DNA from 4 places in the Paenibacillus sp. PsM32 genome. Region 3 is predicted to be linked to each of the others. Evidence: predicted binding sites of a transcription regulator. Region 3 holds the regulator's gene; each other region holds the start of a gene.

Region 1 (2,212 bases), on a different contig from region 3:
CGAGCCACCCTTTTCACATTAATCAGATTCACTGCACTTACATTAGAAGAAGTAGAGTTACGACCATAAGATCCACAGCCTAGTGTTAGAGATGGTAAGTTAGTATTGTAAAGGTCACCGATAGCTCCGTGTGTAGAAGGAGAGTTCACGATAATACGTCCAGTTTGTAGACGGTTAGCGAATTTTTGAATAACTTCATCATTATTAGAATGGATAGCTGAAGAGTGACCCATACCGCCAAATTCTACGATTTGTGCAGCACGTTCAATCCCTTGATCCGCATTTTTAACTCTATAGCAAGCCAACACAGGGCTTAATTTTTCAGCAGATAATGGGAATTTAGTACCGACACCTTCCAGTTCAGCAACCAATATTTTGGTGTCTGCTGGAACAGTAATTCCACAAAGTTCAGCAATTTTTACAGCAGATTGTCCTACAATAGAAGGATTCACTGCACATTTATCTGTATTCATTGCACCGTTTGTTAATTTGCCTGCTTCTTCTTTTGTTACAAAGTAGCAACCGTTATCGATCATTAATTTTTTCACTTTTTCATAGACAGGTTCTTCAATAACTACAGCCTGTTCAGAAGCACAGATCATACCATTATCAAACGATTTGGAAAGAATTAAGTCATTAACAGCTTGTTGTAGATCAGCACTTTTCTCGATAAAAGCAGGAACGTTACCAGGACCTACGCCAAGTGCAGGTTTACCACAGCTATATGCTGCTTTAACCATTGCGCCACCACCAGTAGCTAAGATCATGGCTACATCAGGATGGTTCATCAAAGCGTTTGTTTTGTCCATTGAAGGAGCATCAATCCACTGGATACAATCTGCAGGTGCACCATGTTTTACAGCCGCTTCAAGCAAAATGCGAGCTGCTTCTTTACTACAATTCTGTGCAGATGGATGGAAGCCGAAAATGATAGGGTTACGTGTTTTAATTGAAATTAATGATTTGAACATCGTTGTTGATGTTGGATTCGTTACAGGTGTAATCCCCATGATGATTCCGACAGGTTCAGCGATTTTTTGGAAGCTTTCATAATCATTGTCTTCAATAACACCGACTGTTTTATCATTTTTGATGCTGTGGTATATATATTCAGTAGCAAACATGTTTTTGATAATTTTATCTTCATATACACCTCTACCTGTTTCTTCAACAGCCAGTTTAGCAAGATACATATGTTGATCCAGACCAGCTAACGCCATTGCTTGTACGATGTTATCAATTTGTTCTTGATTCATATTCATAAATGCAGCGTGCGCTTTGTTAGCTTTATCAATTAATTTTTGAATTTCTTCCTGTGCACTCAATTCCACGTTGCGACTAGCATCATTTTTTACAGCCATTTCTCTCATCCTCCTCAGAATGTGTATTGCTTTTGTCTACGCACTGATCATAGCATAGAGACATAAATCATAATGTGATATTTTTCACAATCAATTTTTATTTTTTAAATTTATTCTATTTCATTTTTTCCTTTTGCATTTTAATATAAAAAGATGTATGATAATAGTGAAATTAATCACAAAGTATGAAGAAGCTTTTCTTCATTTGTAAGTCATTATTGTTACTATATAATGTAGAATTTAACTAATCATTTAATTTCCAATTTTTTTCCTAAAATGTTATGCATTATGATTAATTTCACGTATAATTGAAATAAAGGGGCGAATAATAATGAACAAGTCTTTAGAAGAAACTCAACCACGTCATAATACAGCATGCTTTTCGGAAATTAATCAGGAACGATTACTTAACCATTCTACAGAACGTAGTATCGCAGCAGGATCTCATTTATTCTGGGAAGGCGATTTATCCGATAAATTATATTTCCTTAAAAGTGGACGCGTTAAATTAACGAAATCAACCGATGAAGGTAAAGAATTGATTCTATATATGTATCAAGCAGGAGATATGATCGGTCAAGCTGACCCATTCTCTGGTACACGCCTTGGATTTACAGCAGAAGCAATAGAAGATACAGAAGTTGCTGTGATCGAACATAAAGAATTAGAATTAATGATCTGTCAGTATTGCGACTTTGCAATCGACTTTATGAAATGGATGGGAACGCATCACCGTCTGACTCAGACTAAAGTGCGTGACTTGATGTTATATGGTAAACCAGGTGCACTCTGCTCTACATTGATTCGTTTAAGCAATACGTATGGTGAAGATTACAATGATAAAGGTTCTA
Region 2 (2,212 bases), on a different contig from region 3:
GCTCTGTTATGAAATCAATAGCGAAATGTTCATCCCAGACTTCAATTCGAGGATGTTCAGCTACATGTTGAGATAGCGCTCGAACAATCTCATACCCTGTAGAATCACCATTGGCATGTAAAATACGACGATGACTATGCGCACCTTCTCTGGTCAACTCTAACTGTCCATCAATAGTATCAAATAAAGTTCCCAATCTTATCAGTTCTTGTACCCCTGCTGGCCCTTCTTGCACAAGCACATCTACCGCAGATGAAGAACAAAGCCCTGCTCCTGCCAGCAATGTATCTTGACGATGATATAGAGGAGAATCATCAGTGGATATTACTGCCGCAATCCCGCCTTGTGCATAACGGGTATTGCTTTCTAACAGCGATTTCTTAGTGATCATAAGAACGTGCTTATATTCACTTGCCAAAATAGCAGCAAATAACCCTGCAATTCCTGAACCTATAATAATAACATCTACTTGTTTGTGAATATATTCACTCAAATGATAATCGATCAGGCGATTTGGGATCATTATGGTTTCCTCTCAATCGTTCAAGATGAAGATACTTGTAGCATCCGTTCTAACGAAACACGAGCTTGATCAGCAACAACAGGCGGTACATAAATTTGTGGTTTCATATGTTCAAGACAATTCACTAATTTTTTTAAATTATTCACTTTCATATTCGGGCATACTAAATATTTACTAGCAAAACGAAATGTTTTATCCGGACTATCTTTACGAAGCTGATAACCTGTACCGTCTTCTGTACCTACAATAAACTCCTGACAAGGCGATTCTTTGCAATATTTAATAATAGCTGTTGTACTGCCGACAAAATCTCCTAAAGCTACCACATCTGGGCGACATTCAGGATGTACTACAAATTCAGACTGAGGGTATTTAGCTTTCATCTCCATCACGTCTTTGACTGTTAACATATCATGAGTATTACAGTAGCCTTCCCAGATAATCATTTTTTTGTCTGTATGCTGTTGTACGTAATGCCCTAAGTTTTTATCAGGTACCCAGATAATTTCATCGGAATCTACAGATTGAATTACTTTAACAGCATTAGCAGAAGTACAGCAGATATCAGTTTCGGCTTTAATTTCAGCAGACGAATTGATATACGTTACTACTTTCGCATTGGGATGCTTTTCCTTTAAGCGACGCAATCCATCGACATTGACCATATCCGCCATCGGACAACCTGCACGTTCATCAGGAATAATCACTGTTTTGTTAGGTGCTAGAATCTTAGCACTTTCACCCATAAAATGAACTCCACAAAATACAATCGTATCGGCTTCAGTCTGAGCCGCTTTTTGCGCTAGCAAAAAAGAATCACCACGGAAATCAGCTACTTCTTGAATCTCATCTCGTTGATAATAATGAGCCAAAATAATTGCATTACGTTCTTTTTTTAATTGTAAAAGACGTTTCCTGAGCTCTGCATCCCGTTCTGCTTTCTTTTCTAGTGCTAACGCTTCCATCGTAATCGCTCCTTTTCATTGTTTGAGATTCATTTCACAATGTTAGACAGACAAGTAGGTTCTAGGTCAGTAGAAGATTGCTACTTAGAGAGTTTGTGAAAAATATCCCGTACTACAGTATAAGTTGTGTCTAATTTGTGATCAATGTTCAACCAATAATGTACACAATCCTATAGTCACTTGTCAATCAGTGAATTAGAGCAGGAATTTCACGATACACAAAAAAGCCCGAAGATCATAATGATCTTCGGGCTTTGATATTTGTTGCATCTGTCGTATTGATTAAGAAGTAGGTGTGCTTCCACCTGTTCCATTTGGTCCACGATCTTCGCCAGGGCCATTGGTAGGGCTGTTCGGAATATCTCCGTCTTTACCTAATCCAGGTGTAGATGGAGTGTTATCTTTTTCCAAACTTAAAGAACCACCGATTGTATCTACAGTAGGTTCGCCACCTTCTGGTGTTTCCCCTGAACCGCTTGTATTACCATCGCCATTTGTATCACTTAAAGATCCAGTTTCAATCAATTCTTTGATTTGTTCTAGATCCAATGTTTCTACTTCAAGCAATGTTTGAGCGATCAAATGCATTTCTCTTGAATGTTTTTGCAATAATTCGCGACAACGTTCGTAAGATTCCGTAATAAAACGGTGCATTTCTTGATCGATCTCATAAGCAATTTTATCACTATAGTTTTGCTCGTGTCCGATATCACGACCCAAGAAT
Region 3 (2,212 bases):
CTTCGATCTCTTCATCATTCAAATGAACAGCATGAGCTAACAATGCTGGACGAGTGAAAAATCCTAATTTCTCCAAATGAGCTACAGGACGTAATCCATAATCTGTAACGTTTAATTGAACTTCTGCTAGTGTCTCAGACATATGTGTATGCAGCGGCAAATCCAAATCATGAGCTGCTTGTACAAATTGTTCGATGTATGCAGGTGGACAAGTATACGGTGCATGTGGAGACATCATCGTTGTAATACGTCCATTCGCTTGACCATGCCAATCACGTGCAAAGTCGATTGATTGTTTTAGCTTTTGCTTTTGTTCTTCTTCTGAACACAAGCCGATTACACCACGCATCAATACTGCACGCATACCGGATTGTTCTACCACTTCGGCTACACGTTCTGAGCGATCATACATATCGAGGAATGTAGTCGTGCCGCCTTTTAACATTTCTAACACAGACAGAGCAGTTCCCCAGTATACATCGTCACTTGTAAATTTCGCTTCCATCGGCCACATTTTTTCTTGTAACCATACTTGTAGAGCAAGATCATCTCCATATCCACGTAACAAGGACATCGCTGCATGACCATGACTGTTGACTAGACCCGGAATAAAGAACAAATGATTGCCATCCACTACGGTTGTGTCTTCTTCGATCACAGGTTCTTCTTCTCCAAGATACGTAATCCATCCATCTTCAATCACCATATGTCCAAAAAGCATTGATTTCTCTTCGCTCATTATAGCAAACATACCGTTTTTGATGACCCATTTGTTCGAGGTGTTATTCATTAGTTTCATGTTCCTTTCCATCTTCCAGGTAATAGGCAAGGCTTAATAAATCCGTTGTAAAATCAGCAGTATGCACACGGATATGCGGTGGAGCTTTCAAAATAATCGGTGCAAAGTTCAAAATAGCCTCGACCCCTGCTTCAATTAACTGATCTGCTACACGCTGTGCTTCAACATTAGGCACTGTAACAATTCCGATACGAATACTTCTCGCTTTGACTGTAATTCCAAGTTCATCAATAGGCTGTACGACTAATGTATTGATTAAAGAGCCTACTTTCGAATCGTTGGAATCAAACACAGCTACGATTTTCATTGTTTCTTTTAGATACATATTATAGTTAGAAAGGGCATGCCCTAGATTACCTGCGCCTACAAGTGCCACATTGATTTGTTGATCTAATTTTAAAATATGACGTATTTTCTCAATCAAATACGATACATCATAACCGATCCCTTTACGTCCAAAATCTCCAAAATAAGCTAAATCTTTGCGAATTTGTGCTGGATTCAAGTCTAATTTTTGTCCCAGTTCTTGCGAAGACACTGTAGGAACTTCACGTGTGTGAAGTTCGTTCAGATATCTAAGGTATACAGGTAGTCTTCGCACGACTGCTTCTGATATTTTGTCGGATTTCATGCTTGCTCCCCCTCTTGATTTACAGTTTCCTTTTCAGGTTCGGCCTGGCTAAGCCATTCTGTAATACGGGGTACCATCTGCTCTGTCGGCATATGTTCCATTTTGGGACCGGGCAATGAATATAGAAAATGCTTGCCATAATAGGACTCGATCACACGAGTGTCATAGACAATAACGATTCCCCGATCACTAGATGTCCGTACTAATCTACCAAAACCTTGTTTGAAACGGATAACTGCTTGCGGTACAGATAATTTCATAAATGGATTTTTCTTTTCTTTTTTCAGCCGTTCACTTTTGGCTTCAAGCAGTGGATGATTGGGCGGTTGAAAAGGTAAACGTACGATCGCCAGACAGGTTAACGCTTCGCCTGGAATATCGACCCCTTCCCAGAAGCTACTTGTACCCAGCAACACCGAAGCGGAACGCTCTTGGAATCTTCGAGTGAGCTTGGTACGACTTCCTCCATCGACCCCTTGTCCAAATACTGCAATATCGCTATGTGATAACTTCTCTTTCAATGGCTCATACACCTGCTTGAGCATCCGATAAGAGGTAAATAACACCATCATTCGTCCATTGGTCGCTTTGGCAGTCTCCGCTAATGAGTTCGCTAACGTATCTACAAAGAATGCATCACCAACACTGCCTTTGACACTTGGAAAATCGCGCGGAATTAACAACAGCGATTGCTCACGATAATTGAAAGGTGAAGATAACTGTTCGGTCATCAATCGACCTTCTTTTTCCGCTTCTACAAGCCCTAACTGTTCAATCATATA
Region 4 (2,212 bases), on a different contig from region 3:
GATGGAGAGACTGCACATGAATTTGTAAGTACGTTATTATCACGTTCTACATATCCGAATCTATTTGATGCTCATCCTCCATTTCAGATTGATGGTAATTTTGGTGGAACCGCAGGTATTGCTGAAATGTTGCTTCAAAGCCATTTACAAGAACTACATCTACTGCCTGCGTTGCCAGAAGTATGGAATAAAGGATTTGTGAAAGGGCTACGGGCACGTGGCGGATATACAGTAGATATGCACTGGCAACAAGCACAACTGGTAGAAGTGACAGTAGAATCGCAGTTTCATGGAACCTGTCGCTTGGTGAGTTCTATTGCTCTGCAATTGGAAGATCCATTAACAGCTTCTACATTGACTGAACCTAATGAGCAACAAACTGATTTTGTGCTGGAGTTTACTGCGGAAGCGGGGAGAAGTTATACATTACATGCAAAGGTCTAAAATTCGGATATAATCATACAGTTAATCTACGAATATTTTGACGAGAAGTAATGAAAAAATATTTTTTCTTCTATATATAAATATATTCTTATCAAATATGTAATTATGAATATATTAATAGGGAGATGAACAAAGGCGATATTTTCTGTATTACACAGAGAATGTCGCCTTTTTGACGATGAAATACATACCATTTGACAATAATTTGTAATAAATAATATAGAAATAAGAAGAATATAATTAAATAACGAATCAAAAGGGGCAAATTGTGGTAATAGAGACTATAACAATAGAAACGTAATTTTTAAAGTGCTCCTAGTTTGGAGTAGCAATGGATACTAACATAAGAGGGGAGTGCTTAATTATGGCGACAAATACAAAAGGCCGTTCAAATTCACCCGGAAAAAATGCACGCGGATTAACTCGTTTGCTCACAATTATAGGTTGGATTGCTTTTGTTGTTGGTGTAGTAACGATTATTTTGAATATCCAACCATTTAATGATAACAACGCTGGATTGATGATGGGTATCGGATGTGTAGTAGGAAGTGTATTTATTTACTTTATTGGTAAATCGATCGGTTCTATGCAAGTTCGTAATGAAGAAGGAAAAGAAAGTATCAATGATGATTAAAAAATGAGATTGACGATAAAATAAATCCTTTTTAATTAAATACATGCTCCTTTAAGAATTAATTCTTAAAGGGGCTTTTTTACGGAATCACAATATGATAATATATAAATAATGTGAAAAGATTCACGATAACCTGTTAATAAATTGACAGATTTGTTAACAAGTCAAAAAAATGTGGAATTTACACCTTCTATGGATACGCAAATAGCACACTTAGTGTTAACATAGAAATGTGTGGTTTCAATATTATGAACGTCTTAAACGTTATGTGAGAAAGGGGATTAAGATGAACAAAAAACCGGGTTCTCGTCTTATGATGTGGGTTATGATTATTGTGTCGGTTCTGTCACTCGCTTTGACGGTATGGGCACTTTATGCAGGTAGCCACAATTACTTTGTTCTCGATCCGAAAGGACCTATTGCCGCAGGACAAAGAGATCTAATCGTGATTTCCACGATTCTAACTGCCATTGTTATTGTTCCGGTAACGATACTCACTTTTGTTATAGTGTGGAGATACCGTGACAAACCAGGTAGAAAAGCAAAATATGATCCGGATTTCAACCACAGCACCAAGCTTGAAACCATCTGGTGGGGGATTCCAATCATCGTTATTGCTGTACTTGGTATTGTAACTGTGCGTTACACTTATGCATTAGAGCCTTCTGTAGCGATTCAATCACAGAAGGAACCTATTACAATCCAAGTTGCTTCTATGGACTGGAAATGGTTATTTATGTACCCGGGCGAAGGTATTGCTTCTGTGAACTCTATTACGATTCCAGAAGATACACCTGTACGATTTGAACTGACTTCTGATGCTCCGATGAACTCTTTCTGGGTGCCAGAACTTGGTGGACAAATTTATACGATGTCGGGTATGGCTATGACATTGTATCTACAAGCTGATCATCAGGGAACTTTCTTTGGATCAGGTGCTAACTTCAGTGGTGAGCATTTTTCCCAAATGAGATTCGATGTGAATGCTGTATCTGACGAGCAATATCAGACTTGGGTCAACAAAGTTAAAACCGAGTCTAAACCTATGAGTATGGAAACATACCAGTCGCTAACGGTTCCTGGAACTGCTGACAAACAAACGTTTTCTGCATTCCCGGAAGGTCTATTCCAACA

Evidence for each region. Region 3 encodes Rex, which represses fermentation and respiration genes when NADH is low (regulators of the CRP and FNR family bind a similar motif). Its sites were predicted from a motif close to TTGTGAAATATTTCACAA; they were not measured.
Region 1: adhE (bifunctional acetaldehyde-CoA/alcohol dehydrogenase) is a predicted target of Rex. The motif match lies at 1,434-1,451, and genes of this name have one in related genera.
Region 2: nadA (quinolinate synthase NadA) is a predicted target of Rex. The motif match lies at 1,511-1,528, and genes of this name have one in related genera.
Region 4: qoxA (cytochrome aa3 quinol oxidase subunit II) is a predicted target of Rex. The motif match lies at 1,190-1,207, and genes of this name have one in related genera.

What each region holds. Positions count from the first base shown of each region.
Region 1 is NZ_JARUWY010000008.1:133,907-136,118, reverse strand. It holds gene adhE (bifunctional acetaldehyde-CoA/alcohol dehydrogenase) at 1-1,361, opposite strand, end outside; gene QCD85_RS16040 (Crp/Fnr family transcriptional regulator) at 1,693-2,212, shown strand, end outside.
Region 2 is NZ_JARUWY010000018.1:38,873-41,084, reverse strand. It holds gene nadB (L-aspartate oxidase) at 1-523, opposite strand, end outside; gene nadA (quinolinate synthase NadA) at 544-1,488, opposite strand; gene ftsH (ATP-dependent zinc metalloprotease FtsH) at 1,771-2,212, opposite strand, start outside.
Region 3 is NZ_JARUWY010000002.1:429,812-432,023, forward strand. It holds gene QCD85_RS07730 (amidohydrolase) at 1-790, opposite strand, end outside; gene QCD85_RS07735 (redox-sensing transcriptional repressor Rex) at 783-1,430, opposite strand; gene dinG (ATP-dependent DNA helicase DinG) at 1,427-2,212, opposite strand, start outside.
Region 4 is NZ_JARUWY010000013.1:80,029-82,240, reverse strand. It holds gene QCD85_RS20220 (glycoside hydrolase family 95 protein) at 1-444, shown strand, start outside; gene QCD85_RS20215 (hypothetical protein) at 809-1,078, shown strand; gene qoxA (cytochrome aa3 quinol oxidase subunit II) at 1,365-2,212, shown strand, end outside.